Regions from separate parts of the Paenibacillus sp. J14 genome, predicted to be linked through region 2. Evidence: predicted binding sites of a transcription regulator. Region 2 holds the regulator's gene; each other region holds the start of a gene.
What was found. The regulator Rex, encoded in region 2, represses fermentation and respiration genes when NADH is low (regulators of the CRP and FNR family bind a similar motif). The targets are predictions, from matches to a motif close to TTGTGAAATATTTCACAA.
Positions count from the first base shown of each region.

Region 1 (8,272 bases), on a different contig from region 2:
CAAATCAAATCCCCCGCCAACCCGGCGGGGGACCTCACAACCTCAGCTTCCTGATGATGTGCCTCAGGCAACCCTGTAAATTACTGTCTAAGCCTATGAATCACGGACGGATATCGAGAATTCAAGCAAAAATCCGCAAATGCTGCGGCAAAATCTCGAATACGCCGGGCAATTCGCCGCCCAGCTCGCCGTCGAGATTGAGCAGCACACGGCCGGGTGAGGTGACTTCCATGCGCCGCGTCTTGAAGTGAATGACGTGCGAGTCGCCTAAATGATCGCCGCGCAACGCCATCGTCACCAGGCGGATAAATTCCGCCAGGTTGCACTTCTTGAGCGCGATCACATCCAGCAGCCCGTCGTCGATCCGCGCATCCGGCGCCAGCTTCTCGAAGCCGCCAACAGAGTTGCTGTTGGCAATCAAGAACAGCATGAACTCGCCTTCTATGATCTCGTGCCCTTCCGCATCGATAATCAACTTCGTTGGCGACAAGCTGGCCATTTTCTCGATGCCTTTCATATAGTAGGCTAGCTGCCCAATCAGCGTCTTAAGTCGGCTCGGCACCTCATACGTCAGCTCGGTCAACTTGCCGCCGCCGGCGATATTGATGAAATGTCGGCCGTTCACTTTGCCGATATCGATCGGTCTGGTTTTATTCTCAATGACCAGGTCGCAATAATCCTCCCAACGCCGAGGAATTCCCATGGCACGGGCAAAATCATTTGTCGTACCAAGCGGAAACACCCCTAGCGGAGGCAAATCACTCTTCCCAGCCATGCCGTTCACAACCTCATTCAGCGTCCCGTCACCGCCGGCCGCAATAATGATGTCGTATCCGCGTTCGACCGCCAAAGCCGCCTCGCGCGTCGCATCGCCTTCCCCGGTCGTCGCATGACACGACGTCTCGATGCCGCCCTGATCCAGACGCTCCAGCACATCCGGCAGGAGACGGCGCATCTCTTCTCGTCCCGAGGTTGGATTATAAATCAACCTAGCTCTTTTCATCTTCCTAACGCCACCTGAACTCATAATGTCAACCTATCACTGATCCCATTATATTCAATATTTGTTGCGACATCCAGCGAGCCATCAAAGGGTGGGGCAGCAGCGCCTCTCCCGAATAACGATGAGCCAGCCCCTTCAGCCGCTCAGGAATCGTGACCTTCGTAAAATATCCGGCGCTCAGGAAAAGCGGAGCCACAATCACGTCCATTCCCCGTTCTGACCAATCACGGACTTTGGCCGATACGCTGTCCGGATTCAGAAGCGCATAATCGGCCCCGCCTGCGAGGCCGGCCAGCTCCGCACATTGCGCCGCCAGCGAGGCAATTCCGCGCTCCCACCGCTGCAAGAAGCCGGGATGATTACTGCCGTGTCCCACGAGAAGCAGCACTTCACGCTCCGGCCGTACGGACAGCCCCTTCACTTTGTCCCACACCATCTCAGCGACCAGCGGACCATCATCGATAGGATCGCCAAAAAACACCCGAGCGGAAACCCGAAAACGTTCCAGGTCGGTTTCCTTCTCCGGTGCATCTTTCACCCCAAGGGCATAAGCGATTTCATCGATATGGGTACTTCCTGAGGACACGAATAAGGGAATGACGATCATGTCCGTCACTCCCTGACCTTCCAGCTGATCGATGCCGTCCTGAATCAGGCGGCCTTCCACCGTTTCGAGGAAAGCACAGGCGAGCGGAAGCCCGGCGGGCAAATCGTCCGCCGCTTCCGCGACCGCCGCCTCCACTAGAGCTACCCAGTGCTCATCTGGGGAGCCGTGGCTGATGACAAGCACACCCGGTTTCTTGGCGTTCTCCATTGGGAGCATCTCCCGGCCATCGTCCGCCACCCTCATCGACCTTGCTTGAATTTCGTCTGTCATAAGCTTAGCGACCTAAACGGTCAAGCGCCATTTTGTAGCCGTCGTTGCCGTAATTTAGGCAGCGCTTTACCCGGGATATGGTCGCCGTGCTGGCTCCGGTTTCTGCTTCAATCTGGTTGTATGTGTTGCCTTTGCCCAACATTCGGGCGACTTCCAGACGTTGCGACAAAGACTGAATTTCGTTAACGGTGCACAGGTCATCAAAAAAGATGTAGCATTCCTCGATGTTCTTTAACGTTAAAATGGCTTCAAATAATTGATCAATCGTTTTGTCATTTAATTTCTTCAGCTGCACTGAATTATCATCCCCTACCGTTACTGTACCACACCCCCATTGTACCCGAGGGGCGTACTCCTTTTCAAGCATTAACGATTTCACGCATCACAGAAAGAACGCCCAAATTCCGCGAACGCCCACCAGAACCGGGACATTCGTCCATACGCAAGGCAGGGCGGGCACATACAGTATAGTAATACAAACGCCTAGCCAGGGATCATCACGCCGATCTCACCATCCGCGCGTGTCCCCTTCGGCGGATGTCATTTCGCTCCTAGGTCTTGTCTCGGGAGGGCGGACAAGAAGGAAACGGGCCTTACGGTCAGCCTGCCCGGGCAAAATATCCGAAAAGGAAAGTGATACCCATGCCTCATAACTATGATTCCCGCCAGGGTCCGGTGCCCCCGTTCCATCCGTACACCCATTTTTACCCGGGGGTGAATCCGTACGAAATTAAAGCGGAGGCTTCCTCGCTGGTTCCTTATTCTCCGCCGACACCCACACCGACCCAGGCGCCAACACCTACCCCGGCTGCGACAACCACGCCAAAAGCCGGCGGTCTGTCCTTGCCCAGCTTAAGCGACTTGAAAGGCATCGTCGACCGCATGGGCGGGATCGACGGCATCTTGGCAACGATGGGCCAGGTGCAGAAAGTTATGCAGACCGTACAACAATTCGCCCCGATGGCGAAGCTGCTTACCTCGCTCTTGCCCGGCGGCAAAAGCAGACCTGGCAGCCTCGGCCGGGACGATTACCCGCCCCGCCGCCGCAAATCCAATCGCAAGAAAAGCGGCAGCCGTACCGGATCTGGCCGCAGTGGTAAACGCTCCGCAACCGGCAAATCCAGCAAGTCGGTTAAATCGGGAAAACGCCGCCGTTAACCCGGCGGCGGCTTTATTTTTACTTGGCTACCCAGCACCAAATCTAACCCCAAAAAAAGCCAATCCTCAACAGATTGGCTTAACTCCATTTAGAACAACAATTTATAGATTAACCCCGCCATGACAAACACAATCGGAATCGTAATTACCCAGGCAATCACGATGCGCCCAGCCATCGACCAACGTACGGCAGAGAACCGTTTAGCAGCACCTACACCAAGGATAGACGAGGTGATCGCATGTGTCGTGCTGACCGGCAAATGGAACAACGTGGCTCCGAAAATAACCGATGCAGCGGAAATATCTGCGGCAAAACCATTGATCGGTTCGATTTTAAAAATCTTCGTGCCCATCGTCTTGATGATTTTATAACCGCCCACCGATGTCCCCAGCGCCATTGCCGTTGCTGCGGCCAGCTTAACCCACAACGGTACCTCCATATGATCTTGGAAATCTGCCGTGACCAAGGCGAACGTAATAATCCCCATCGCTTTCTGCGCATCGTTGGTGCCGTGCGTGAAGCTTTGGATCGCTGCGGTTACGATTTGCATCGACCGGAAGCCTTTGTTCACCGTATGCGGGCTACGCCGGGCAAAGATCCATTTCAACAAGGTCATGATGATATAACCAATCACAAAAGCGATGATTGGGGAGAACACCAGCCCTTCCACAATCGTCGTAAATCCGCTCCAGTTCAGCTTGTCCCCCCCAGCACCAACGTAGACCGCCCCAGCTAAGGAACCGATCAGCGCATGGGAAGAAGACGACGGAATGCCAAACCACCAAGTAATGAGGTTCCAAATAATTGCCGATAGCAGCGTGGCGATCAGGACTTCCAGACCATTATCCAGCTTTGCCGGATCGGCGACACTGCCCCCGATCGTTTTGGCGACCCCCGTAAACATGATAGCACCTAAGAAGTTCATGACCGCAGCCATCATGATGGCGGTACGCGGCTTCAGTGCCCGTGTAGATACTGAAGTCGCAATCGCATTGGCCGTATCATGAAACCCGTTAATGAAGTCGAATGCCAACGCCAGTATGATAACGATAAGCATAATCATTAAACTCGTATCCATAACATTTTTGCACAGATGGCTATCTCTCTATGTAAATCCGCGCAATTCCAACCTCCCGAACATCAAATATATAGTGAAGTTATCTTAAGAATTACGCATGATGATGGATTCCAGCATGTTGGCAACCTTCTCGGCGGCGTCGGTTGTCGTCTCCAGCCGTTCGTAAATCTCTTTCTTCTTGATTAACTCAATCGGATCGGTAACTTTCATGAACAGTTCCTTGATGCAAATCCGCAGCAGCTCATCGCCTTGATTCTCCAGGTCGTTGAGACGAATCGTATATTCGCGGATCGCCAACAATTTTTTCTGGGACAGCAAATGAATCGCCTTTTGAATCTCATACGCCGAGTTACGCATAATTTCGGCAAAGCGCGCAATATATTCATCCGGCCCGTTCAAATTGTACATAAAAAAACGGGATGTCGTAGCTTCCAAACCGTCGATCACATCGTCGAGGGCGGTAATCAGATGCATAATGTCGTCACGCTCGATGGGCGTAATAAACGTTTTGTTCAATTCCACGATGATTTTATGGGTGTAACCATCACATTGGGATTCGAACTCCTTCATCTTCTTGGCGAAGGCTTCAACGTCCTTGAAGTCCGCGACCTGCTGAGCGAAATAGTCCGCCGAATGCACGATCGTATCTGCCATATCCTCTAACGTCTGGAAAAAGATATCTTTCTTCTTCAGTCGCATCAGTATCCCCTTTTCTCTCCATAAGGTAGTTCTTGTGGTTGATGTTTTTACACAACCTTGAATATCTTATCACAACTGCATCACAGATAGGAAATATTGTCGCAAACATTTCACCTTCATGCGCTTATATTTCCCCTTATTCTCCCAGAGTTATCCTTTAATCGCCCTGGAAATACAAAATCTGCCTTTCTTCTCCTTTACTCTGCCTTTACATGACTGGCGAAATCCGGCGTATTGGGGACGATATGAATAAAGGTTTGGCCCGGCACCATAGGGATCTCCGCGTTATCCTTAATGAACCGGATCATATCGCCTTCCTTGCGGATCCAGTTGGCCTGAATGACTTTGCCTTGCTGGAACAATATCGCTTCACCGCCCAGTTCCAGTCCTACTTCCAGACGGCCGACATCGTCCAGCACCCGGTGGTCTGCCCCCATAACGACGACATTCGCAGCGGTTAATGGATCGCCCGTCTCCAGATCGGTGTGAGGCTCGCCATTGATGAACCGCTTGTAAAGCCCGGACGCCGCATCATATTCGTAACCCACCCGGTAGCTGTCCAGTTGAAACTTAATCTCCACGTGATTTGCGGTCTCCAGGGAATCCGAATGTTCATTTTCCTTATAAAAGAGATACCCCGGCACCGCCGTATCCTCCGTGGTATACCCGCGCTTCGCGGCGCCTTCCAGCAGCTTCTCTACGTTGGAATACAAATTGTGCGGAGCCTTCCGGGACTTGTCCCGCCAGAAATAAGCGCCGGCGTTTGTGATCTCGTCCAGATCCTCTTTATGCTGTCTTTGCAGGATCGCAAACGCTTCGTTGCTCGCCCCGGCATGCACCAACACCCCGTGGTAGCTCTCGCCCAAATCGATCATGTACGGGCGAATGCTGCGAATCGGGCCGATCTTGGCATTGTCCGCTTGACTGTGGAAGATGGATACAAGCCGCGTGACTCCGCCTTCCGCCAACACCTCGTATACAACATCGGCATCGATTAACCCCGATTGCGGGCGGGCTGCCGGCGCATTGTTAATCATAATGGCAAGCGGTCTGCGGGTCAGCGGCTCCTCGAGCGGCAATCCCGTCAACGGAGCCGTATAGGCAGGCGCCGCCGGTTCGGGTTCAGGATTGTCCTCCGGGGTCTCCGTCAGTTGCGGCGGAGCGTTGGTATCCGCAGGCGCGGCGGGCTCCCCGACCTTCCCGCACGCGGAGAGCATCATGATAAGCAAGAATAAGAGCAGCAGCCAACTTAACTTCAATGATTTCAAAGGCATGTCCTCCGTCAAAATTCTTAAGTTTTTTACATTATACGTTGAATTCCTCTTTTGGGGGAAGCCGGAACCAAGCAAACTTCTCCGCAATCTCCTTTATTTCATCTTAATTCTTGAATTGGGGTTTAAAATCGAGCTCTTCATCTGAATACTACAGGAAAGGAGAGATGAAGAGATGATCGTAAAATGGTTAAGGGAGAGCCTTGTTGCCTCTTGGCTCCTCTTGCTGTTCAGACTATATGTTGGTTATGAGTGGCTTACTTCCGGTTGGAGCAAAGTTACCGGTGGATTTGATGCCGCTGGATTTCTAACAGGCGCATTGGCCAAGAGCGGCGGCGACCATCCCGCGGTGCAAGGCTGGTGGGCATCTTTTCTCGAGCATGTTGCTATGCCAAATGTCGGGTTGTTTAATATCCTTGTCCCTTACGGCGAGGTGCTCGTCGGACTGGGCTTAATTCTGGGCGGTTTTACTTGGCTGGCGGCCTTCTTTGGCATGGTCATGAACTTTGCCTTCCTGTTCTCCGGTACCGTAAGTACGAACCCGCAGCTGCTGTTTCTCCAAATCTTTATCGTCGTCGCCGGCACGAACGCCGGGCGGATCGGATTGGACTTCTTCATCCAGCCTCACTTCCGCAACCGCTATGGACGGCGGCGTTAACCGGTCACAACTTCAAAAAAAAAAAGCGCAGACCCCAACCCTTGAGGTTCTGCGCTTATTTATATGGATCGGTCGTTCTGAACCAGGTCAATTCCCCGTCAACGACCGCCAAACTTCCAGCAGTTTAAGCTAAGGCTGCCGTATTGATAATCCTGAAACAATTTCACAGCATGCCGTTCATCGTCTGCCGCCCCCATGGCGTAGAAGAGCGGAACAAAATGCTCCCGTCCATACGAAGGGATCGCCATTCGGACATGCGGGGCTTTGCGGTCATAATCAAAGAGCTGCCGCAAGTCCCAGTTCTCCAGCTGCTGGCCGATCCAATCGTCAAACTCCACGGCCCACGCTGCCGGTTCTCGGCCTTCCCAGTCGAGCAAACGAAGATTATGAACAAGTCCGCCGCTGCCGATGACCAGAACGTTCCGTTGCCGCAGCTCTGTGAGCATTTTGCCGATGGCATACTGCTCTTCCGGCTCGCGTTTGGCGTCCACTGACAAGGCTACGACAGGGATATTGGCAGACGGATACATCAGCCGCAGCACTACCCAGGCTCCATGGTCCAGGCCTCTGCCGGTTGATGCTTTGTAAGGCAGATTGTGTGCTCGAAAAATCGCCTCGATCTCTTCACTAAGCTCAGGGCTGCCCGGGGCAGGGTACTCGATTTCATACATCTCTTCCGGGAAGCCGTAGAAATCGTGCATCGTCGTATGCTTCGCATCCGTTGAGACCCATTGATCCGGAGCATCCCAGTGCGCCGAGAAGACTACAATGGCATCGGGCGGCTCCAGCATTTCCTGACCTAGACGGTGAAGAAAATCCGTATACGCGTTCTTCTCAATCGCTAATGTAGGCGATCCATGTGCAATAAACAATGCAGGCTGAGACATCTCCCAAACCTCCCTACGCCAAAAAATGGTTACACCTTCATTGTATCCATCCCCAAAGGATTTTACCAGTTTTTGTACGCGTGGGTTTGACGTTGTTCGCCTTTAATGATCTTAAATCATCCAATGCTGCCACTCTGACTGCAGAGCTTCCAAACCTCCTAGCCATTCCTTGGTCTTCCGGATGACCTGTTGCTGATGATCACCGGATGAAAACGTGTGATTGCCTTGGAAAATAATCTCCTTATCGCAGCGCCCTTCGGGACGCATCCAGAATACCTTCTGATATAAGAAAGCATAATCCGCCGGAATAATATCGTCTGAGGTTCCATGCACCACCAAGACGTCACCAGCAAATTTAACGGCTTCCTGGAACGGTTGATATTCACCCAGCGAATCAAAAAAATTCGGCGTTAGGCCATAACCCAAATAGTCGGCGCTTCCTTGCTTGACCGCTCGGTCATAGAGATCGCGTCCAGTGATTTTCACAATGTCGCTGAACGGATAGCCCACCGCCGACCATAGGACAAGGTTCTTTACACGCCGATCGCGAATTGCGGTCAAGAGAGCGATCAACCCGCCAAGGCTATGTCCAAGCAACGATACCCGGGTCGGATCAACGTCAAATGCGCTTAAGCCATAA
Region 1 covers NZ_JADQ01000044.1:29,960-38,231, reverse strand. The annotation lists gene M891_RS0116230 (diacylglycerol kinase) at 122-1,003, opposite strand; gene M891_RS0116225 (sirohydrochlorin chelatase) at 1,032-1,817, opposite strand; gene M891_RS0116220 (YerC/YecD family TrpR-related protein) at 1,885-2,175, opposite strand; gene M891_RS0116215 (hypothetical protein) at 2,523-3,038, shown strand; gene M891_RS0116210 (inorganic phosphate transporter) at 3,128-4,117, opposite strand; gene M891_RS0116205 (DUF47 domain-containing protein) at 4,202-4,816, opposite strand; gene M891_RS0116200 (DUF3048 domain-containing protein) at 5,014-6,090, opposite strand; gene M891_RS0116190 (DoxX family membrane protein) at 6,263-6,745, shown strand; gene M891_RS0116185 (DODA-type extradiol aromatic ring-opening family dioxygenase) at 6,844-7,632, opposite strand; gene M891_RS0116180 (alpha/beta hydrolase) at 7,744-8,272, opposite strand, start outside.
Region 1: the regulator Rex is predicted to act here: its motif matches at 6,105-6,122, upstream of M891_RS0116190 (DoxX family membrane protein).

Region 2 (8,272 bases):
CGATGCCAAGCGGCTCATGGAGGATGCCAAGGCGTTGGAACGCGCCGGTGCCTTCGGGGTTGTGCTGGAGTTGGTCACGGAGGAAGTGGCAACGGCCATCTCCCGCGAATTGAGTATTCCGACCATCGGCATTGGCGCGGGACGCGGTTGTGACGGCCAAGTGCTCGTGTATCATGATGTGTTGAAATATACGGCAGATTACCGGGATAAACGGTTTGTCAAAACCTACGCCGATATCGGCGCACAGATCCGCCAGGGGATTTTAGAATATGTAACGGATGTCAAAAATCGCTCGTTCCCGGCAGAAGAGCATGTTTTCCGCGCGGACCAAGGCGTGCAGGAATCGCTGGGAACTTTGTATGGTAAAGGAAAGGTGGAAGTCCGGTCATGAAGACCTTTGAGAAGATTGTCCCGCTCCGTGAACAGTTGAAGGATGCGCGGTTCACAGCAGCGAAAGAAGGAAAGCAAATCAAAGTTGCGCTCGTGCCAACGATGGGATATTTGCACGAGGGGCATGCCAGCTTGCTGCGCAAAGCACGGGCGGAGAACGATCTGGTGGTGCTGAGCATCTTCGTGAACCCGATCCAGTTCGGGCCGAACGAGGATTTTGAGCGCTACCCCCGCGATCCGGAGAAAGACCTGGCCTTAGCCGAGCGTGAAGGTGTGGATTTCGTCTTTTTGCCCACTGTAGAAGAAATGTATCCTGAGCCAACCCGTACTCACATTAAGGTCGACGGTTTGACTGACGTGCTGTGCGGTGCTTCCCGGCCGGGCCATTTCGACGGGGTCACTACCGTTGTAGGCAAGTTGTTTCATATCGTGCAGCCGGACCGTGCTTATTTCGGGCAAAAAGATGCCCAACAGGTGGCGGTCATTACGCGGATGGTAGAGGATTTGAACTTTGATATCGAAGTGATTCCTTGTCCAATCGTGCGGGAAGCCGATGGTTTGGCACTTAGCTCCCGAAATGTATACTTGAGTCCGGAAGAACGGCAGGCAGCGCTTGTTTTATCCCGCAGTCTTGAGGATGCAAGGGCTAAGGCAGAGGGGCAAACTCCTGTTACCGCAGGGGAGCTGCGGGAGGAAATCCGCGAGAAGATCAGCGCTGAACCGCTGGCGAATATCGATTATGTGGAAGTTTCGGATTTTCCGGAATTGTTGCCTTTGGCAGAGGATGAACGTGTTGATGCAGCCGGCCGCCAAAAAGGGGTGTTTATCGCCGTTGCCGTCAAATTTGGAACAACGCGGTTGATCGACAACGTAATTTTAACGAAAAGGGTGAACCCGTAATGTATAGAACGATGATGAAATCGAAAATTCACCGCGCCACCGTGACGGAAGCGAACCTGAACTACGTGGGCAGCATTACTATAGATGAGGATCTGATGGAGGCTGCCGATCTGTTGGAGAACGAGCAGGTTCAAATCGTCAACAACAATAACGGCGCCCGACTGGAAACGTACGTGATTCCTGGACCTCGCGGCAGCGGCGTGATTTGCTTGAATGGTGCAGCAGCGCGACTGGTGCAACCTGGTGATAATGTCATCATTATTTCTTATGCTCTAATGTCACCGGAAGAAGTCCGCAGCCACAAGCCAACCGTCGTGTTCGTTGACGAAAACAACAAGCCGGTGGAAAAGGCGCATCAAGAACTCCACGCCATGATCCGCTAAATCGGTTGTTTAATAAGGCACCTTCGGCGTAACGAAGGAGCCATAGAAGGAGGGCTCGGCATTTTTGCCGGGCCCTTGGTGTGTTTAAATATGGTGTGTCCGCGTTACACTATACTGATGTCACCGAAATGTATATGATATTTCGAGTACGTTGGGCTGTGAGCAACAACAACCACCGCAATGTACTTGATTTTTCGCACATAATCTGACTGTAGTTCGCAATCCCTCGCCAATATACATGATTTTTCATATAGAATTAGGCGAAATGCCCGGGAAACGCCTAAATGTACATGAAATTTCGAGTACATTCCGCCCCAAAAGGGCAAAAACACTGCATTGTACATGAAATTTCGAGTACATTGGGGTGTAAGCCGCAACAACCGCTGAAATGTACTTGATTTTTCACATACAATTCCACATACAATTCCACATGACCCCCAGAGATCCATCCATCAAAAAGTGTAATTCCTCCCTGCCGGAATGAAATCGTCCCGCGAAACAAAAAATGTACGTAAGGCTCGGACTGATTTCATTTTCGTTAGGGGGGATGCGAATGATGTTTCAGCATGTGTTTGCGGAAATGAATGAGATGTTGGACGAAATCACGAGGAAATACCCCTTGGCTGGCCAAGCCCAGAAGCAGGAACTTGCGAAAAAGTGGAACCTGCTTCAGCATATGAGTGACGGCATTATCGAGGAATGGTTGAGCTTTGAGGAGAAAATGGGATATTTACGCCATGCGTTCCGAAGTCTGGAGTCCAGAGAAATTCCCGATCTTCCTGAATTGGATGACCCCGCCTTTGTGAAAGGTCAAGGATATTACAAGCTGCTGATGTTTCCCCAGGCTTCTGCCCAATTCGAGCAGGTGGTGAAGCAATTTACGGACAGCATGTTAGCCCGGACCTATCTGGGGATGTGCCATCTGCACCTCGAGCAATATGACAAAGCCGCCAAGCATTTCTGGATCGTGCTGGAAAAGGCTGCAAATAAGCGGCTGCGTTCTATTATCTACAACGCGCTGGGGTGTATTGAGGCGCACAAGGGCGTATTTGACAAGGCAAAAGAGTACTTCAAGTTGGCTCACCACCATGATCCGTCCTTACCCGAGCCGTTGGCCAATTTGGAGGCCTGTGCGAACAGTACAGGGAAACTCCATTACGGTCCCGAGTTGACGTCGTTATTGTAGATTTATCGCTCATTGACTTGGAAATTCACGCACTTATTACGGCATGTTTTGGAAGCGATGCGAACCCCCGCTTACGGCGGCGCATCGCTTGTTTTATTTTGTGATTTTTATTACAGATATGGTTTGTATTAATTTTCAAATTGGCTATCTTCTGTTATGCTGTAAAGAGACTGGAATGAAGGGACATCTAATTGCAATGAAATATGCTGTGCTTGATTTTGAAACGACGGGTAACCAGTCCTCTGATGAAATCATTCAAGTGGGACTTGCCATTATAGAGCCGGATCGATCAATTTCTCAGGTGTATCGTTCCTTCGTTAAGCCGGGCGTACCGATTCCTCCGTTTATTACGGGGTTAACGGGCATTACCGAAGAGGATGTGAAGGATGCGCCAGAGCTGGACGAAGTGATGGTGGAGATGGTTCCACTACTTAACGACGTCGTGTTGGTTGGGCACAATGTAGCGTTTGATTTTAACTACCTGCAGAGCGCCTTGGACAAGACGGGGTATTTGCCGTTTACAGGACGGATTCTGGATACGATGGATTTCCTGAAAATTCTGTTCCCTTCACTGACTTCCTACCAGCTAGGGATGGTGGCGGCGGAGTTTGAGGTGGAGCATGAGCGTCCGCACCAGGCGGACAGTGACGCATTGGCGACAGCGCTGATTTTCCTCAAATGCTTGGAGGAATGTGACCGATTGCCGCTATTGACTTTACAGCGTTTGGCAGATCTGTTTGCCGGTGAGGACAGCGATCTCGGGTGGTTTTTTGATGCCATGGTGCAGGAAAAAGAGCGGGAAGCTTTGCCAAGCGAAGACGGCTATGTCTACTACCGCCAATTCGCCTTGCAGGTGGAAGATTGGCTCGACATCGAAGCGCCAAGGGACAGCACGGAACGTAATCCGCTGGAGAACGTGACCTTCGAGCAGTTTATGGAGCAGGTCCGAGAACGGCTGCGGGAACGATTGCCGCAGTACGAGGAACGGGAAGCTCAGAACATGATGCTACACGAGGTCATGCGAGCTTTTGAGGAAGATAAGCACCTGCTCGTTGAGGCTGGAACTGGGACGGGCAAATCCTTGGGATATCTGCTGCCGGCCATTTACCACAGCGTCAAGAATGAAGAGAAGGTCATGGTGAGCACGCACACGATCAACCTGCAGGAACAGCTTAGAGAGCGCGATGTGCCGTTGTTGACGGAGGTCGTGCCTTTTCCGTTTCGTGCAGCCGTTTTTAAAGGTAGGCAGCATTATTTGTGCTTGCGCAAATTTGAACATAAAATAAATAGAAAAGACTTCTCTACACCTAAAGAAGATGTGATGACGGCCGCGCAAATGGTCGTATGGCTGACCCAAACAGAAAGCGGCGATGACGAAGAGCTGAATCTCGGCAATCGCGGCGGTGATTTTTGGGAGACAGTGGCCAGTGAGTCGGAATCCTGCTTGGGCCGCTCCTGTCCTTGGTTCCGCAAATGCTTCTATCATCGCGCAAAACACGAAGCCGGTGTCGCGGACGTGGTGATTACGAACCACTCCAAGCTGTTTACAGACATCCAGGCGGGGCATCAGCTGCTGCCGGGCTACGAGCGATTAGTAATCGATGAAGCGCATCATTTAGAGGATGTGGCCGGCAAGCATTTGGGGATTCATATGAAGTATTTTACGGTTGTGCATACGCTGACCCGGCTGTATAAAGACAGCAAGACGGGGCAATTGGCCAACCTCCGCAGCACGCTCGAAGCGTCAGCCGCAGAGAAATCCTCGGATTGGTGTTCGGTCATCGACGGAATCTTCCCTACGCTGGTGGATGTGAAGGAGAGCTGGGACAAGCTCAGCGAGTTGCTGTTCAGCTTAATGCCTGACCGCAGTGACGCCGCCCCTGGTGATCCTGGACAGTTCGTGTACCGGTTGCTGCCGAATCGCAAGCCCAAGGATTGGGAGACGTTGACCGCGCTAGAGAATCAAATTTATGTAGGTCTCGGCGACGTGCTTCGGAAAGGGGAGCGCCTTCTGTCCGAAATCCGAGAAGAGCAGGACGATTATGCAGCGGAGAGCTTGATCACCGATATTAGCGGGTTGTTTAAAGATTTAGCCGGAGAACGGGAAGCGCTTCGTTTCTTCATGAAGCTGGAGAGCGAGGACACCGTTTATTGGATGGAAGCGAACGGGAACTTCCGCAGCCGGTCGCTGCAAATGTATGCGGTGCCGATTGATGTCAGCGCTCAGTTGAAGCAATTTTTCTTCGATCGGAAGAAGAGCGTCGTCATGACGTCTGCGACTTTATCTGTTGATAAATCGTTCCAATATATGATTGAGCAGCTTGGTTTGACGGAGGCAGCGGAAGAGGATCGGTTGATCACCGCGATGCTGCCATCGCCGTTTAATTACCGTGATCAGGCGCTGCTGGTGATTCCGCGCGATTTTCCAAGTGTGAAAGGCAGCGTGGGGGATGATCATTTCATTAACACGCTGGTTCAATCGCTGGCGGATGCCGCGGTGGCGACACAGGGGCGCATGCTAGTGCTGTTTACATCGTACAAGATGCTCAGGCAGGTGTATGACCCGCTAAAAGGACGGCTTGCAGCGGAAGGCATCACGGTGATCGGGCAAGGGATGGACAGCGGCAGCCGCACCAAGCTGACCCGGCGCTTCCAAGGGAACAGCGCATCGGTGCTGCTCGGGACAAGCAGCTTCTGGGAAGGGGTGGATATCCCTGGCGAGGCGCTGACCAGTTTAGCAATTGTACGCTTGCCGTTCCAGCCGCCAAACCATCCGCTGGTGGAAGCGAAGAGCGAACGTCTGCAGCGGGAGAAGAAGAATCCATTCATGAAGCTGTCTGTCCCGCAGGCGGTCATTCGCTTTAAGCAAGGGTTCGGACGACTTGTCCGTTCGTCGCAGGATCGCGGCATCGTGATCGTTTATGATACCCGGATCCTGGAATCATATTATGGAAAATATTTCTTATACTCATTGCCAGGACCGAAGATGGAGCATATGCCATTAACTCAAATGGTGCCGCGTATCTCGGAATGGTTAAATCCCGAAGCCTAAGCCGCTTCATAGATCGTAATGGAGAATAGGGGGAACAATGCATGAAGTCAGAGAAAATTTCGGACGCTGTCGTCCGCAGACTGCCGGTTTACCTGCGTTTCTTAAATGAACTCAGCCGCCGTGAGGTGCCAACGGTGTCCTCCCAGGAGCTTGGACAGAAGCTGGACCTGAATCCGGCCCAAATCCGTAAGGATTTGGCTTATTTCGGCGATTTTGGCCGGAAGGGGATCGGTTACGATGTCGCTTATTTGATTGAGAAAATTCAACAAATTTTAAATCTGGATCAGCAGATTAACGTCGCGCTGGTAGGCGCCGGGAATCTGGGCCAGGCCCTTTCGAATTATAATGCGTATTTGAAGGATAATATGAAGATTGTTGCGGTGTTCGACGCTTCGCCGGCGAAAATTGGTAAGCAGATCAACAACATTACGATTCAGCCGATCGAAGAGCTGGCGGAAACTGTTCGGGCGAAAAATATCCGCATTGGCATCATCACCGTACCGGATACAGAAGCCCAACGGGTGGCGGACGAGCTGGTGGCCGCCGGAATCGGTGCGATTCTGAACTTCGCGCCAACGATTCTGAAGGTTCCGCCGGAAGTTCGGATTCATGCCGCTGATTTCACCACAGATTTGCTGAGCTTGGCTTACTACTTAGAAAACGGAAAGGAAACAAGCAACGTATGAGTTGGAAATGGTTAATTAAGAACGGGACGTTTGCCGTTTTAGATGCGGAACGTCCTGTGGTTCGCGGATATATGCTCGTTGAGGGCGATACGATCAGCTATATTGGGGAAGAGCGCCCGGAAGGCGTGGAAGGCGCCGAGACTTTGGACGGCAAAGGGTTGTTATTCTTGCCGGGCCTGATCAATACCCATGGCCATGCGGCGATGTCGCTGCTGCGCGGTTACGGAGATGACATGGTGCTGCAAACCTGGCTGCAGGAGAAAATGTGGCCAATGGAAGCCAAATTTACGGCAGCGGATGTGTATGCCGGTACGGCATTGTCCGTGTTGGAAATGCTCAAGGGCGGCACGACGACGTTCCTGGATATGTACGATCATATGGACGAAGTGGCCAAAGTCGTGGAGGAATCAGGCATTCGCGCCGTGCTGATGCGCGGGGCCATCGGTTTGTGCTCCCCGGAAGAGCAAGATCAGAAGCTCAAGGAAGCGATCGCGTTTGCGCAGAACTGGCACGGCAAGGCAGAAGGACGCATCACCACGATGATGTCACCGCATGCACCGTACACCTGCCCGCCGGCCTTCATCGAGAAATTTGTGCAAGCTGCCCATGATCTCGATTTGCCAATGCATACGCATATGTCGGAGACGCGCGCCGAGGTAGAGCAGAACGTGAACGATTACGGCGTCCGTCCGGTAGAGCATTTGTTGAAGCTGGGGATGTTCTCCCGCCCAACCCTGCTTGCCCATGCGGTGCATTTGACCGACGAGGAAATCGATATCTTGGCAGCCCACGGGGTTACAATTTCGCATAACCCGGGCAGTAACTTGAAGCTGGCTAGCGGTGTCGCCCGCGTACCTGAACTCTTGAAGAAAGGCGTAGTGGTATCGCTGGGGACCGACGGTCCGGCGAGCAACAATAACCTGGATATGCTGGAGGAGATTCGTTTGGCTGCGCTGATCCATAAAGGCGTATCCGGCGATCCAACGGCGGTTCCGGCACTGGAAGCCTTGAAGATGGGAACGGAATACGGTGCAAAATCGGTCTTCTTGCAAAATACAGGCAAGCTGGCTGCAGGCATGAAGGCAGATATTATCGCCTTGAACACGGAGCAAGCCCATTTCCTGCCGAGAACAGATTATATCTCCCATACCGTTTACTCCGCTGGGGCCAAGGACGTGGAGCATGTCTGGGTGAACGGCAAGCAGGTTGTCAAACACGGGGCTTGCTTGACGCTGGATGAGGAACGTATCCGCTACGAGGCGCAGGCGGCGTTTGAGGGACTGCTGGCACGATAATGAGCGGCGCGCGGTTTCCAGAAGGAGGCTGCTTGCATAGGAAGGGAAAGGAAGAGAAGCTTGAGGAAGCGAACGAAATGGATCCTGCTGTCCCTTGTGATCCTGTTGATCGTGCTCCTGGGTCTCCACCGGTTTTATCTATACATTCATGAGGATACGTGGGAAGCCGAAAGAGCCGCCATTCAGCAGGCAAAGCAAGAGACAGATCTCGTCCGGGGCGACAAAGTTTGGAAGTCGGTATGGGATGAAGTCATCTGGGTCGTACAAGGTGAAGATGCCTCCGGTCGTCAGATGATGGTCTGGCTGCGGGAAGGACATGATCCGGAGATACGCCTACTGGCTGATGGCAAGTCCGAGAGCCAAATGCGTGAGATTATCAA
Region 2 covers NZ_JADQ01000031.1:25,478-33,749, reverse strand. The annotation lists gene panB (3-methyl-2-oxobutanoate hydroxymethyltransferase) at 1-391, shown strand, start outside; gene panC (pantoate--beta-alanine ligase) at 388-1,290, shown strand; gene panD (aspartate 1-decarboxylase) at 1,290-1,673, shown strand; gene M891_RS0113105 (tetratricopeptide repeat protein) at 2,227-2,859, shown strand; gene dinG (ATP-dependent DNA helicase DinG) at 3,056-5,911, shown strand; gene M891_RS0113095 (redox-sensing transcriptional repressor Rex) at 5,953-6,597, shown strand; gene M891_RS0113090 (amidohydrolase) at 6,594-7,892, shown strand; gene M891_RS0113085 (cell wall elongation regulator TseB-like domain-containing protein) at 7,953-8,272, shown strand, end outside.

Region 3 (8,272 bases), on a different contig from region 2:
TGCGAACGCCAACGATCGGTACATACACAAGCAAGATATTATAGGGCTGCAACGCCGATTTCGAGATCAAGAACCCGGAAGTGAACATCAACATCCCGGCGGAAACCAGCGTTAACACGCCCAGAATCAGATATAACGCAAACCGGCCGCTATATAACCGAAAATAAGGCCAAACCCAGGACTCCTGCTTCATTTGATCTCCTCCCGCTGCGCCGCCGCCAACCGATAATATGCTCCGCGCTTGGCCATCAGCTCGGCATGCGTCCCTGCCTCGACGACGCGGCCTTGCTCCATAACCATGATCCGATCCATTTCGCGCATCCAATGCATTCGATGGGTCGCCAAAATTACCAGCTTCCCTTCAAACAGAGGCAGCATCGTGTGCTTCAGCTCATATTCCGTCTCGATGTCCAAATGCGCCGTAGGTTCATCAAGCAAAATGACTGGCCGCTTGCTAAGCAAAGCCCGGGCTAACGCCACACGTTGCTCCTGACCGCCGCTCAGAGGCCGGCCGCCGCCGCCAATCTGCTCGTTCAATCCGCCCGGCAAGCTGAGCACGAGCCCATCCAGACCAGCAGCTGCCGCCGCGCGTTCCACCTCTTCTCGCGTCGCTTCCGGCGCATTAAAGCGGATATTCTCTTCCAACGTCCCACTGAAAATATACGGCTTCTGCGGGATATAGGTGATTTGCTCCCGCCAGCCCTGCGCACTCAAATCCCCCAGTTCGGTGCCGTTCAGCACCAACCGGCCCGAAGTTGGCCGCAGAAAACCGCCAAGCACATCGATCAATGTCGATTTGCCGGCCCCGCTTTCGCCGATGATGCCGATTTTGCCCATGCCGCCCAACGTCAGGTTCACCTCGGCTAAGGAAGGCTTCGCTTCCTCCTCGTGAACGACTCCAATCCCGCGCAGGCTCAGCGTGCTTTCCGGCCCCCACGTCCAGTTCATTCCTGCAGGAACCGGTGCCGCCTTCGCTGCCTCCTCATCCGCGGCAGCAATGATCTCGTTCATGGCTTCGCCTGCGGCCTTCCCGTCTTGGGTAGCATGGAAGTCTGCACCTACCATCCGAACGGGCAGGAAATACTCCGGCGCCAGAATTAGTACGGTTAAGGCCGGCAGCAATACCATCTCCCCATTCACCAATCGAAGGCCCAGGCTGACCGCCACCGAAGCGACGGATAACATCGTAAAGAAGTCCAAGGCAAACGAAGACAGAAAGGCAACCCGCAACGTCTTCATCGTCGCCGACCGGTACGCATCGCTAACCCGGTCGATGGATGTGATGTGCGATTTGCTGCGCCCCAAGAACTTCAGCGTCTCCAGCCCGCGCAGCGAATCCACGAAATGGTTCGACAACGTCCGGTACGATTTCAACTGCCGCTCAGTCTGCTTGCGCGCCGCCAGCCCGATCAGGATCATAAAGGCGATCAGAATCGGCATCGTAATCGTCAGGATGATCCCGGAAGCCAGATCGAGCTTATACACATAAGCCAAAATCAAGATCGGGGTGATTCCCGTGGCCAGCATGCGCGGCAGGAACAATTCCAGGTAATTGCGATACTTGGTCACCCCTTCAAGCACCAACGTCACCAAATTCCCGGTTCCCGCGGTCCCGGCAAAACGCGGCCCCAGCTGAAACAACTTCTCCAGCACCCGCTCCCGCAAGCTTCGTCCCGTCTCTTCGGCAAAAGCATACGCTATTTTCTGCTGCATCATGCCGCAGCCCTGACGGACGATAAAAGCAAGCAGGAACAAGCCGGCCCCGCCGGCTTGTTCCTGCAGCTTGGCCCCGGCAAACAGGGCGGAGATCACCTCCGCCAACCATTTGGCCTGCCAGATGATTGCAAAGCTCTGAACGAGGGTCAGCAAGGCCATGATCATCATGACCTGCTTGATCCCCGCGATTTTCATTAATCCGCGTCCCATTAATATTCTAAATGCTCCTTCTCGTGTACGCGTTTATGGAATACGAAATAGCTCCATATTTGATAGCCTAACACGAATGGCAATAAGCTGCATGCGACGATCGTCATGACTTTCAGCGAGTAGTGGCCGGAAGAAGCGGTATCGATCGTTAAGGAGAACGCATCGCTAATCGAGCTGACCATCACCCGTGGGAATAGCCCCACAAATACCGCAGCAATCGACAAAGCGATCATCGCACCGGTCATGCCAAACGCCCAGCCGTCTTTTTGCTTACGAATAAACCAGCCTGCCAGGACAAAAGCAACGACGCCCAGTACAGCCACCAGGCTGATCAGCAAGCCGCGCACTTCAAATACGTCGGTTTCGAAGTACGTCAGCACGCCAAAGATCACGAACAGGGCGGCCAGCGGAATAAGCAGCTTGTGAGCCAGCTTACGGGCACGTTCTTGCAAGCTGCCGGTCGTCCGCAAGGAGGCAAACAGCAGCCCGTGAACGAGGCACAGCATCACAACCGTGATCCCGCCGATCAACGTGTACAGGTTCACCATATCAAACAGTCCGGCCTTCATTTCCATGTCTTCGCCAATCGGCAAGCCCTTCAGCAGGCCGGAGAACACAACGCCCAGCAGGAACGGAGGCAACAGGCTGCCGAGGAAGATCGCCCAGTCCCAGGTGCCTTTCCATTTGCCGCTGTCCACCTTGCCGCGAAACTCAAAGGCAACGCCCCGCGCAATCAAGGCGAGAAGCAAAACGACAAGCGGTGTATAGTAGCCGCTGAACAACGTGGCGTACCAGTTCGGAAAAGCGGCGAACATCGCGCCCCCGGCGGTCAGCAGCCAAACTTCGTTCGCATCCCAGAACGGGCCAATCGAGTTGATCAGAACCCGGCGTTCCATATCATTCTTGGCCAAAAACTTGGTGCTCATTCCCACCCCGAAGTCGAAGCCTTCCAAGAAGAAGAACCCCACAAACAACACCGCGACAAGGACAAACCAAAGCTCATTAAGAGACATGATATCCCTCCTTACCAAATGGATCCCCGACCTGATCACGGCTGGTGATGGCGATCTCATTGGGTCCTTTCTTGATCACTTTCACGAACAAGTAAGCCATCACCGCGCCAAGCGCCCCATAAATGAGCGTGAAGGCAATCAGGGAGAACAGAATTTGTCCGCCGGTGACGCTTGGCGATACGCTATCCGCGGTCTGCATCAAGCCAAATACCGTCCATGGCTGACGCCCGATCTCCGTCATAATCCAGCCGGAGGTGTTCGCAATAAACGGCAGCGAAATCGACCACAACATGACACGGTAGAACCAGTTGTTTTTGGGGTTCTCAAGCTTTTTGCGCCATGCCAAATACGTTCCGTACATCCCAAGCACGATCATCAAACAGCCGGCGAGAATCATGATCCGGAAGCTCCAGAAGGTCGTCCGTACCGGAGGAATGTAGTCGCCAGGACCATAAGTTTGTTCATATTCGGCCTGCAGCTCGTGCATGCCTTTAACCTCACCGGAGAACTTACTGTAAGACAGGAAGCTCAGCAGGTAAGGAATTTTAATCTCAAAATTGTTCTTCTGATCATTTGAATCAATATGAGCATACAGCGTCCAAGGAGCAGGGTCGCCCGACTTGCCCCATAGCCCTTCGGAAGCCGCCATTTTCATCGGCTGCGTCTTCACCAGGTACTGCGCTTGTTGGTGACCAAACATCGCCGTAGCGAACGAAGCGATCAAGGCTACGATAATGCCGATCGTGAACGATTTTTTGAAGAACGCCACATCTTGACGTTTCATCAGCTTATATGCGCTGACCCCAGCGATCAAGAAAGCGCCTGTGGCAAAAGCACCCAACACCGTGTGCGGGAATTCCACCCACAGCTGCCCGTTGCCGATCAGAGCGAAGAAGTCGTTCATCTCCGCGCGGCCGTTGTTGATCTCGAAACCAACTGGACGTTGCATAAACGAGTTTGCGGCCAGAATCCAGAACGCCGAGACGGTCGTCCCTAAAGCAACCAGCCAAATGCACAACAGGTGCACTTTCTTGGACAGACGATCCCATCCGAAAATCCACAATCCGATAAACGTCGATTCCATAAAGAAAGCAAACAACGCTTCTACCGCCAGCGGTGCCCCGAAGACGTCACCCACAAAGCGTGAATAATCCGACCAGTTCATCCCAAATTGGAATTCTTGAAGAATCCCCGTCACGACCCCTACCGCAAAGTTGATAAGGAACAGTTTTCCCCAAAACTTGGCCATCCGTTTGTATTCTTCTTTGCCCTTCACAACGTACATCGTCTCCATGATGGCAATCAGCAGCACAAGGCCGATGGACAAAGGTACGAAGAAGAAATGGAAAATCGTTGTCACCGCAAACTGCAGGCGAGCAAGCACAATCGGATCCAGCATTTCTTTTCCCCTACTTTCAAATAATTATTATCTAATGTGAATTCTATCACTGATCCATGAAAACGAACGGGGAAAAAGTAATAATTTTGTGACAGAAATCACATGAGATATGTCACAATTCCGAATATTGACCTGAAACCCGCATCAGATCAACATTTTTTGAGGGTCGTCCAATTTATGAAATTACTGTGAATGGCCTTTCTTCACGCCATCAAGGAGGTGCCTCAGCGTTAACACTGGGTGCCGCCAAAGCATCCGCGGACCGGCAAAAGCCATCACCCGGCGAATCCGCTCCCGCTGGATCGGCGCATAACAATGCACCGGGCACGTCAGGCATGTGGTCTTCCCTTCACCGAACCGGCAGCGGTCCAGCCGCTGCTCGGCATAGTGGTGAAGTTCAGCGCACTCGTCGCATAACCACACGGACGCGGGATGATGAACCGCAGCACGCTTAGGAGTTCGTTCCCTGTCCCCATGTTCCTTACGGCAATATAGCGCGATCATCCGAGTCACGGTGATCTTTTCCCGGCGAATTCGCGGCCCGTCGTTCTTAAGCATCGCCATCTTATCTCGTCACCTTCTGCGTTCCCCGCGTCTGGAAGGCCAGTCTCCATCCCAGCCACGTTACCGCGATCATGAGCAGTCCGTAAGCCACAACCCCAAACGGAAGCGTCGTTGCCAGCCAATGCAGCACGCCAAATGCGCCGAGCAGCAGCATCAATCCCATGACAACAAAGCTTTGGTTCTGCTGCCCCGCCGCTTCGAAGGGTTCGGAGAAGGGCAGTCCCTTGCGAATGAATAGGAAACAAAGAATCGCGAAAGCAAACATTGCCAATCCCACCACGATCAAGTCCGGAATAATGGACGCTCCGAACAGCACGGCAAATATCACCGCCTCAATCACATATAACGGCAACATGAGCCGAACCAAGCTCGCCAGCAAAGCTCCTTTGTAAATGGACGCTTCGCCGGAGATCGGAGCAGTCCGGTAGATCCAGGCCGCTTTATATCGGCTGGAGTAACGCAGCATCATGATGAGTGATGGTAGCATAATCCCGCTAAAGTAAATAAACAAATACGACCGAGAACCGGAGATCCCCTCCAAGCCCTGATCAAGTCCATTCGAGAATAGGAAGATGAAAGGAAACACGATCGAGAAGCCCAAAGAAGGGTACACCTTCAGCTTAAACTCGCGCTCCGTTCCCAACATTGACCAGGTGAAGCGAAAGAAAGCGCTCTCCTGCGGCGAGGAGCAAAGCCAATCGGAGATTCGGCGCAGCATCTTCCCCGACTGCTGCCCGCTCTTCGCGCTGGGTTCCGCCAGCTTCTGCAGGTTCCGTTCCAAAGCCGGCATTAGCTTCAGATACAGCAGGAAGGCGGCCAGCGGAACAACTACGGACAGAGCTGCCAGCCCGGCATACGTCATCCCTTCGCCCGGATGAAGCAGCGATTGAAATGCAGCGCCAACCCATACCGGCGGCACCAAGTACTGCCACCACGCCGGCTTGAAGACGATGTCCATCTCCGTGAAGTCGAACAGCCGGACCAACACCTGATAACCTACCGCAATTGTGATCGTCATCCCGATTTGCACGTAATTGATCATATCCTTCAGCTTCTCACCATCAAAAAACCGCAACACGACCAAATACAACAGCGCGGTCAGCACCACGATCAACAAGTCCATCAGGATGAGCTGCAGCAGCATCAGGGCAAAGAACCCGATCCCCTGCCGAATTAATCCAACCGCCAGCGGAATCACCGCGATGGCTCCGGTCAAAAAGAACAGGTAAATAAAGATATGCACCGTCTTCGCCATCGTGAGCGTACGGCGGTTAATCGGCTTCGTCGCCAAAATGCTTCGATCCCGAATATCTAGCAGCACCGAGGAGAAATCGGAGATCATCGAGGTCATCACCATAAACATCATAATGCCAAACAAGATGCTCATCTGAAACAGCAGATTATCCCCCATCAGCACGAACATCGAGCTCAGTCCGCCAAACAGGACATACATCCACAGAGAGCGGAGAAACTGGTTGCTGTCCTCTGGTTCCTGCTTTCGCCTCTTATTTGAGTTTTTGGCCAGCGTAGGCATCCTTCTCGCATCCATCGCCAGCTTCACCTGAACGATTCGGCGCATCACCGGATATTCCACGCCTATCTTCTCGAATAATCCGCGAAACCGGTCCAACACCTGCAAACTCTTCATCTCTTTCATCGCTACACCCCTTGCACGATCGAGACAAGCCGGCTGGCAATATCCTGATGCTCGTTAAACCCGGTCAGCTGGTTGAAGATCTGTTCCAGCGATCCTTCATGGTTCTGAGCCTTTAGCTCGTCAAAGCTGCCGTCGGCCACAATGCGGCCGCCGTCCAACAGAACGATTCGGCTGCTGATCTTCTCAACCACGTCCATAATATGAGAAGAGTAAAAAATCGCCTTGCCTTGCGCCGCCAAGAGAGCAAGCATTTCTTTCACGACCATGACACTGTTGGCGTCCAGTCCGCTCAGCGGCTCGTCCAGGAACAGCACGTCCGGATTATGCAGCAGGCTGGAAACCAGCAGCACCTTCTGCTTCATGCCCTTCGAGAAAGTCGAAATTCGGGAGTTAAAGGCGTCCCCAAGACCAAATTCCGTCATCATTCGCCGAGCTTTCATCTCGGCGTCATCGGCGGATAAGCCGTACAGTTCACCAATGAAGGTCAAGTATTCAGAAGCGGTCAACGTATCGTACAGCTCGGCGATCTCCGGAACGTATCCGATTCTTTTCTTGTAGCTGACATCGCCGTCGCCGGGATTTTGCCCAAAGACCCGGACCTCACCTTGATACCCTTCAACCAGGCCTAGCATAATCTTGACGGTCGTGCTCTTCCCTGCCCCGTTGGGTCCGATGTAGCCGATAATCTGGCCCGGATACACCTCCAAATCCACCCCGTTCAGAACGTGATGTCCCCCATAGCTCATGCGTAAATCCGCCAGCTTAATCACAGGATTCATTGTCGTCCTCATCGATTCAGCCCCTTTCTACTGCCCTCAGTTTACCATACATCTCCTTACGCCCGGAGCTGAAATCTTCACACAAAAAGGCACCTCCCGATCCTAACGGTTCGGAAGATGCCTTCTTTATATAAAAGGGATATCGATTATCCCTGGACATTGGATGGAATAAAGCCGTTGATATCTACGCCAAGCCCTTGTGCCAGGCGCATACCGTATTCTTTGTCAGCGCGGAAGAAGTTGCACACCGCGCGCAGTTGAACTTGCTCCGGGGTCTGTTTCAAATCGTTCACCAGGTTAGAGATTAGATGATCTTTCTCCTCAGCCGTAAAGCTTCGATACAGCTCGCCCGCTTGGGTGAAATCGTCGGTTTTGGTGATTTTCTCCCGGCCGATGTGTCCGCTGACCGGCACTACACTGTCGCGGTAAGCCGGATCTTCCTTCGGAGTGGCGTCGAAGCTGTTCGGCTCATAATTGATTGGCGATGGATCCTGCTTCACGTTCATGAAGCCGTCCCGCTGATGGTTGCGGACCGGAGCATACGGGCAGTTCACCGGGATTTGTAAATAGTTCGCACCCAGCCGGTACCGTTGGGTATCCGGGTAAGAGAACAACCGGCCTTGCAGCAGCTTATCCTCTGAAGGTTCAATCCCAGGCACGAGCACGCTTGGCGAGAACGCTGACTGCTCGACTTCCGCGAAGAAGTTTTGCGGATTGCGGTTTAGCGTCATTGTGCCGATTTTGATCAAGGGATAACTGTCCTCCGGCCATACCTTCGTAGGATCCAGCGGGTCGAAGCTCCAACGATCCAGATCTTCCACTGGCATGAGCTGTACGTTCAACTCCCACTGCGGGAACTCGCCGCGAGCAATATGGTCATACAGGTCGCGGGTCGCATGGTTAAAATCTCGACCCTGCACTTCTTGAGCTTCTG
Region 3 covers NZ_JADQ01000032.1:4,874-13,145, reverse strand. The annotation lists gene cydC (thiol reductant ABC exporter subunit CydC) at 1-193, opposite strand, end outside; gene cydD (thiol reductant ABC exporter subunit CydD) at 190-1,926, opposite strand; gene cydB (cytochrome d ubiquinol oxidase subunit II) at 1,926-2,942, opposite strand; gene M891_RS0113300 (cytochrome ubiquinol oxidase subunit I) at 2,929-4,338, opposite strand; gene M891_RS0113295 (nitrous oxide-stimulated promoter family protein) at 4,522-4,902, opposite strand; gene M891_RS0113290 (hypothetical protein) at 4,904-6,559, opposite strand; gene M891_RS0113285 (ABC transporter ATP-binding protein) at 6,562-7,350, opposite strand; gene M891_RS0113280 (catalase) at 7,485-8,272, opposite strand, start outside.
Region 3: the regulator Rex is predicted to act here: its motif matches at 4,425-4,442, upstream of M891_RS0113300 (cytochrome ubiquinol oxidase subunit I).

Region 4 (8,272 bases), on a different contig from region 2:
GACGGCACGTATACCGTGGTGCCGCGGATGTACGGCGGCGTCACAACGCCGGAAGATCTGAAGAAAATCGCCGATGTTTCGTTGAAATACAATGTCAAGGTGGTCAAGGTCACGGGCGGACAACGGCTGGATTTGATCGGCGTGAAGAAAGAGGACCTGCCGAAGGTGTGGGCAGAGCTGGATATGCCGTCAGGTTATGCTTATGCCAAATCGTTGCGCACAGTAAAGACCTGCGTTGGTTCGCAGTTCTGCCGTTTTGGCACCCAGGATTCAATGGGTATGGGCGCGCTGCTGGAGCGCAAATTCGAGCGGCTGGACTTCCCGGCGAAATTTAAGATGGCGGTTAACGGCTGCCCGCGTAACTGCGCCGAGTCGTGCACCAAAGATATCGGGATCGTTGGCAATGACGGCGGTTGGGAGGTCTTCATTGGCGGCAACGGCGGGATCAAGCCGCGCTTGGCGGACTCGCTGTGCAAGGTGAAAACCGATGAGGAATTGATTGAAGTGTGCGGCGCGCTGATGCAGTACTACCGTGAAACCGGCAACTACCTGGAGAGAACGTCGGAATGGGTGGAACGGATGGGCCTTGAGCATATCCGCTCGGTTATCGTTGACGATGTGAAGAACCGCAAAGCGCTGATGGAACGGATTGAATTTGCTTTGAAGCAAGTATCCGATCCATGGAAAAAAGTGCTGAACGACAACGAACAGCTTGGCAAATTGTATCACTCGTTAGAAGTGAGCAGCCAGCTGTAATACAGCGTCCTAGAGAAAGGGGTCATGGTGCATGAGTATGGAGAGTAAGGGCGAAACGTTTTATCCTGTTGGTGCCTTGGAGGATTTTCTGCTGCAAATCGGGCGTGTCGTGGAAGTGGCCGGCCTGCAAATTGCCGTGTTCCGAACATCGGATGGCCGGATTTTTGCGGCGCTGAACCAAAATCCGCATCCAAAGGGCGGACCGCTGGCCGAGGGGATCGTATCGGGTCATTATCTGTATGATCCGTTGTATGATTGGAAAATCGACCTGACCACCGGGCTCGTTCAAGCACCGGATACCGGGCAGGTCACGATGTTCCCGGTCAAGGTGGAGGACGAACAGGTCTACATTGCCGCTGCTGCTTTGCAGCAAGCGTAGTGCGGCTATCGACAGCGCGGTGATCGGAAGGTCGCCGCGCTATTTTTGAAGCATGAGGCAAGTTTGATTTGGGGGCGGTGCGGTATTCGTCGCAATGGCATATTGGTTCATTTCGCCCATGCGCAAGAAAGCACAGGGCTCATAACCACATAAGTATCCCCCAACCTCATTGGGTAGCGAAGAGGATTGGGGGATTTTTTTACGCGATGGGAAGAAAGCAAAAAAACCGCCCTCCAATCATGGGACGGTTCAATACACCGGAACTAACGCCGTATATAGGGCGAGTACTAGGCGGTTAAATACGGCAGATTTCGTTCGGGCACAGCTCGCAGTGGCAAATATCTTGCAGCATGACCAGGTCTTTGATTACGATCATCCCGTTCTCATAGTCCAGCGCTTCCTTTTTGCGCAGGTCGCTTAGCATTCGGTTGACACTTTCGCGCGTTGCCCCGATCATGTTGGACAAGTCAGTATGGGTGATCTTCTTATTAATCAGAATTGCATCTCCGTGCGGTTCACCGTACGTATTGCTCAAGCGAATCAAGGTCGAGCACAAAGCGCCCGGTTTGCCGTACATCATCAGATCGCGGAATTTGGTTTGCGTCAAACGGTGATGGATGCCCATCCATTTCATGAAATCGATGGCGAAATCGCAATGCTGGCAAATCATGATTTCCAGGTCCTTCTGCTCAATAATGCCGATTTCACAGTCTTCGATGACTTCGGCGGTAAAGCTATGCTTCGAGCTGAAGAACGGATCGGCTTGCCCAACCATATCGCCGACACCATACATGTAGAGGATCAACTCTTTGCCCTCATCTGTCGATTTCGTCAACTTCACGCGGCCGCGCTTGATGTAGAACAGTTTATCGGAATAGTCTCCTTCCCAGAACAAATGTGTCCCCTCGGGATAAGATTTGTCTTTCATCGTAACGAGAAGGCGATTGAAGTTTTGCTCTGAAAAACAGCTCGTATTGCCGCGGGGCAGGGTGGCATTCACAATTTCACTCATCATCGATTTCCCCTTTGTGCTCCAAATTTTTCTGAAAATTTTAAATTAATTATAACTGGTTTTTTATAATTTTTGGGGGCTTTAAAGCCCGAAAAAGTGAACATTGTGAGAAATTTCACTATGTCGAATCGGATATTCACGCTAAAAACGGTGCAAAATAATAAACTGGCGTTCGCAGCATTCGATAAGTATTTCAAAGAGACACTATGTACACAATGTAAAGTATATATGAAAAATTTATCGTGGCAAGTGAAAAACTTTCAACTTTTTTAAAGTATGTGAAAAAATTCACTATACAAAACAAAAAGCCTGTGCTATGATCAAGACATAAAGAGAAGCACACACGCTTCATAGGGATTCGCTCATAAGTGAATTTTTTCACAATATAAAACTTAGTCCACCATGTGCAAGCAAATCCCTAATCCAAAAATTTAGGAGGATGAGAGAGATGGCTGTTAAAAACGAAGTGGCTGTGAAAGCTCAGCCAACCGCACAAGAGTATATTCAAACGTTGATCGACAAAGCGAAGAAAGCTTCCGAAGCTTTCATGAGCATGGATCAGGAGCAGATCGACAAGATTGTGCAAGCGATGGCTTTGGCTGGACTCGACAAGCATATGTATCTGGCGAAAATGGCGATCGAGGAAACGGGACGCGGCGTTTACGAAGATAAAATCATCAAGAACATGTTTGCAACGGAGTATATTTGGAACAGCATTAAGTACCAAAAAACAGTTGGCGTCATCGAAGACAATCCTTACGAAAGCTTCCAAAAAATCGCCGAGCCACTCGGGATCATTATGGGGATTACTCCAGTTACGAACCCGACGTCGACTACGATTTACAAAGCGCTGATCGCCGTGAAGACACGCAATCCGATCATCTTCGGCTTCCATCCATCCGCGCAAAAATGTAGTGCAGAAGCCGCTAAAATATTGCTTGAAGCGGCCGTTAAACACGGCGCACCTGCGGACTGCATCCAATGGATCGAAGATCCTTCCATGGATCGCACGAACGCGCTGATGAATCATCCGGACGTAGCTTGCATTCTGGCTACCGGCGGTTCCGCGATGGTTAAAGCGGCTTATAGCTGCGGTAAACCGGCCCTCGGCGTAGGCCCTGGTAACGTTCCTTGCTTCATTGAGAAGAGCGCCGACCTGGATCAAGCGGTTAACGACCTGATCTTGTCCAAAACGTTCGACAACGGCATGATTTGCGCATCTGAACAGGCGGTAATTATCGAAGAACCGATCTTTGACCAAGTGAAGAAGAAAATGATCGCCAACGGCTGCTATTTTGTAAATAAAGAAGAAGCTGCGAAGCTGACCGCAGGCGCGATCAACGCTGAAAAATGTGCGGTGAACCCTGCGATCGTTGGTCAATCGGCCGTAAAAATCGCGGAAATGTGCGGCATCGACGTCCCGGCCGGAACGAAAATTCTCGTTGCCGAGATCGAAGGCGTTGGCCCGAAATTCCCATTGTCTGCAGAAAAGTTGAGTCCTGTACTCGCTTGCTACAAAGTGAAAAATGCAGAGGAAGGCATTAAGCGTGCGCTGGAAGTGGTGCAATTTGGCGGTATGGGTCATTCCTCGGTCATCCACTCGAATAATGATGAAGTGATTCAACAATTCTCCGAACGGATGCCAACCTGCCGGATCCTGGTGAACCAACCTTCTTCGCAAGGCGGTATCGGCGACATCTACAACACGAACCTGCCGTCGCTGACACTGGGCTGCGGATCGTATGGACGCAACTCGACTTCGTCGAACGTAACGGCCGTGAATCTGATCAACGTGAAAAGGGTGAATCATCGTACCGTGAACATGCAATGGTTTAAAGTGCCTAGCAAAATTTACTTCGAGAAAAACTCGACGCAATACTTGGCGAAGATGCCGGACATCTCCCGCGTCATGATCGTGACTGACCCGATGATGGTGAAGCTTGGCTACGTGGAAAGAGTCGAACATTTCTTGCGTCAACGCCAAACGCCAGTCGCCATCGAAGTGTTCTCGGACGTTGAACCTGATCCATCGACCACGACTGTACAACGCGGTACAGAGCTGATGGCGAAATTCCAGCCGGACTGCATTATCGCGCTGGGCGGCGGTTCGCCGATGGACGCAGCCAAAGGCATGTGGCTGTTCTATGAATACCCGGATACCGACTTCCACAATCTGAAGCAAAAATTTATGGATATTCGCAAACGGATCTACAAATATCCGCGTCTCGGCCAAAAAGCGAAGTTCGTGGCGATTCCAACAACGTCGGGTACCGGTTCCGAAGTGACCTCGTTCTCGGTAATCACGGATAAAATCAACGGCAATACGAAATACCCGTTGGCGGATTACGAGCTGACGCCGGACGTCGCGATTATCGACCCTGAATTCGTATACAGCTTGCCAAAAGTTGCAGTCGCAGATACCGGAATGGACGTACTGACGCATGCGATCGAAGCTTACGTCTCGGTTATGGCGAACGACTACACAGACGGTCTGGCGATTAAAGCGATCCAACTGGTATTCCAATACCTGGAGAAATCGGCACTGACCGGTGACAAGCTGGCCCGTGAGAAAATGCACAACGCTTCGACGCTCGCAGGGATGGCGTTCGCCAACGCATTCCTTGGCATCAACCACAGCTTGGCGCACAAATGGGGCGGTCAATACGGTACGGCTCATGGACGTACCAATGCGATTCTGATGCCGCACGTCATCCGCTACAACGCGAAGAAACCAACGAAATTCGCGGCATGGCCGAAATACAGAAACTTCGTTGCCGATGAACGTTATGCAGAAATCGCCCGCATTCTGGGTCTGCCGGCTCGCACGACGGAAGAAGGCGTGAAGAGCTTGATCAAAGCGGTGCGCGATCTGAACAAGAAGCTGGGCATTCCGGAATCGTTCCAAGCGCTTGGTTTCGATGCGAAGGATTTCGAATCGCGCGTCGATTACCTGGCGGACCGTGCCTTCGAAGACCAATGTACGACGGCGAATCCGAAGCTGCCGCTGGTCAGCGAGCTGGCTGAGATTTATCGCGATGCCTTCTATGGTAGATTTGAAGAATAAGTGAACAGGCGGGTAAAAAAGGTGACAAATATCACTCAATGTGATATTTGTCACAATCTTTTTGGTTAGGAAGAGCTATGATTACAGTATAAATGATCCCTCAGAAATAAGTGAGCGGAACCCGGTCTTTCGGGGCCGGGTACCATAATTGTCTAAGTTGTGAAAAGTATCACAAATTTTAGGGATCATGAGGCGCGGGATAGACCTTCAACCGCGACCACATATATAAATGGAGGGAATCAAGATGTCGGTGATCGAAAGAGAAGTAACAGAAACGAAGGCACAAAACGCATGGAGAGGCTTCAAAGCTGGGAAATGGATGAAGGAAGTGGATACGCGCGATTTCATCCAATCCAACGTGAATCCTTATGAAGGAAATGAATCCTTCTTGAAAGGCGCTACGGCGAACACGAAAGCGTTGTGGGATATCGTATCGCAGCTGTCCGTGAAAGAACGGGAAGCTGGAGGGGTCCTGGATGTAGACGTGAATACGCCGTCGACGATTACTTCCCATGCTCCTGGATATTTGGATAAAGAGAAAGAACAAATCGTTGGCGTTCAGGGTTCGGCCCCGTTCCAACGCACGATCCATCCATTCGGCGGGATCAACATGGTTATCAATGCATGCAAAGCTTATGGCTTCGATCTGCCAGCTGAGATCGTCAACCTGTTTACAACGATTCGTAAAACCCATAACCAAGGGGTATTTGATGCTTATACATCGGAAATGAGAGCCGCCCGTAAAGCCGGGATTATCACTGGCCTTCCTGACGCATACGGCCGCGGTCGGATCATCGGGGACTATCGCCGCGTTGCTCTGTATGGCGTAGACTTCTTGATCAAGCAAAAACAACAAGAACTGAAATCCCTTGAAGTGGATGTCATCGATGAAGATGTGATTCGCTTGCGGGAAGAAATTTCTGAACAAATTCGCGCTTTGGGTGAATTGAAACAGCTTGGCGAAATGTACGGATTCGACATTTCCAGACCGGCAAACAATGCGAAGGAAGCTTTCCAATGGCTGTACTTCGGTTATCTGGCAGCGGTCAAAGAACAAGACGGTGCCGCGATGTCCCTCGGACGTGTATCTTCGTTCCTCGATATTTACATTGAACGCGACCTGGCTGAAGGAACGCTGACTGAAGAAGCAGCCCAAGAATTGGTTGACCATTTCGTTATGAAGCTGCGCATCGTGAAATTCTTGAGAACGCCAGAGTACAACGAACTGTTCAGCGGTGACCCAACTTGGGTAACGGAATCGATCGGCGGGATGTCCGTAAACGGTCAGACGCTTGTAACGAAGAACAGCTTCCGCTTCCTGCATACGCTGTACAACCTGGGACCGGCTCCAGAACCAAACCTGACTGTGCTCTGGTCGGAGCAACTGCCTGATGCCTTCAAGAAATACTGTGCGAAGGTATCGATTGAAACGAGCTCGATTCAATACGAAAACGACGATCTGATGCGTCCGATTTACGGTGACGATTACGGGATCGCCTGCTGCGTCTCCGCGATGAGAATCGGGAAACAAATGCAATTCTTCGGCGCTCGTGCGAACTTGGCGAAAGCTCTGTTGTACGCGATCAACGGTGGTAAGGATGAAAAATCCGGCGTCCAAGTGGGTCCGGAATATCCAGCGATCACTTCGGAATATCTCGACTATAACGAAGTAATGAAACGCTTCATCCCAATGATGGAATGGTTGGCTAAGCTGTATGTCAACACCCTGAACGTGATCCACTACATGCATGATAAATACTGCTACGAACGGATCGAGATGGCGCTGCACGACCGTGACATTCTTCGTACGATGGCTTGCGGTATCGCCGGCTTGTCCGTGGCAACCGATTCGCTCAGCGCGATCAAATATGCGAAAGTGAAACCGATCCGCAACGAAAACGGCATTGCAGTAGACTTCGAAATCGAAGGCGACTTCCCTTGCTACGGCAACAACGACGACCGCGTTGACCAAATTGCGGTAGAGTTGGTTGAAACGTTCATGAGCATGATCCGCAAGCATAAAACGTATCGTAACTCGCTGCCAACTCAATCGGTGTTGACAATTACGTCGAACGTTGTATATGGTAAGAAAACAGGCAGCACGCCGGACGGACGTAAAGCTGGCGAACCGTTCGCACCAGGGGCGAACCCGATGCACGGCCGCGACAAGAAAGGGGCGTTAGCTTCCCTGAGCTCGGTAGCGAAACTGCCATATGAGCACAGCTTGGACGGCATCTCGAATACGTTCTCGATCGTGCCGAAGGCATTGGGTAAAGAAATCGAAACTCGCCAATCGAACCTTGTATCGATGATGGACGGATACTTCGGCAGCAACGCGCATCACTTGAACGTCAACGTCTTTGACCGTGAACAACTGCTTGACGCTATGGAACATCCGGAGAACTATCCGCAATTAACGATCCGTGTATCGGGGTATGCGGTAAACTTCATCAAGTTGACTCGTGAGCAACAATTGGATGTCATCAACCGGACCTTCCACGGCAAAATGTAATAACCTGCTGACTAGCAGCAACAATTGAAGCTGAACGATAAAATGGGGAGTTGGGCTTGGATCGCCTTTCTCCCCATTCCATTATCGGGAGCGATTTAGGGAAAGGGTGACGAAGATGCTTAAAGGTCGCATACATTCATTAGAAACGTTCGGAACCGTAGATGGACCGGGGATTCGTTTCGTCCTCTTTATGCAAGGCTGCTTGTTGCAGTGCCAATATTGCCATAACCCGGACACCTGGAGTTTGACGGAAGGCAAGGAGATGACGGTTGAAGAAGTTTTGGCTGAAATCGAGCCATACTTGAACTACTATCGTACATCGGGCGGTGGGCTGACGGTTTCGGGCGGCGAAGCGACGCTGCAGGCGCCGTTTGTTACGGAATTGTTCCGGGAAGTGAAGCGGCGCTGGAACCTTCATACGACGCTGGATACGAACGGCTATAACGAGGGCGACAAGATCAAAGATTTGCTGGATGTCACCGATTTGGTCCTGTTGGATTTAAAACATATCGACAACGAGAAGCACATCAAGCTGACGGGCAAACCTAA
Region 4 covers NZ_JADQ01000013.1:28,869-37,140, reverse strand. The annotation lists gene nirB (nitrite reductase large subunit NirB) at 1-756, shown strand, start outside; gene nirD (nitrite reductase small subunit NirD) at 788-1,135, shown strand; gene M891_RS0106690 (Crp/Fnr family transcriptional regulator) at 1,431-2,147, opposite strand; gene adhE (bifunctional acetaldehyde-CoA/alcohol dehydrogenase) at 2,596-5,211, shown strand; gene pflB (formate C-acetyltransferase) at 5,456-7,723, shown strand; gene pflA (pyruvate formate-lyase-activating protein) at 7,839-8,272, shown strand, end outside.
Region 4: the regulator Rex is predicted to act here: its motif matches at 2,424-2,441, upstream of adhE (bifunctional acetaldehyde-CoA/alcohol dehydrogenase).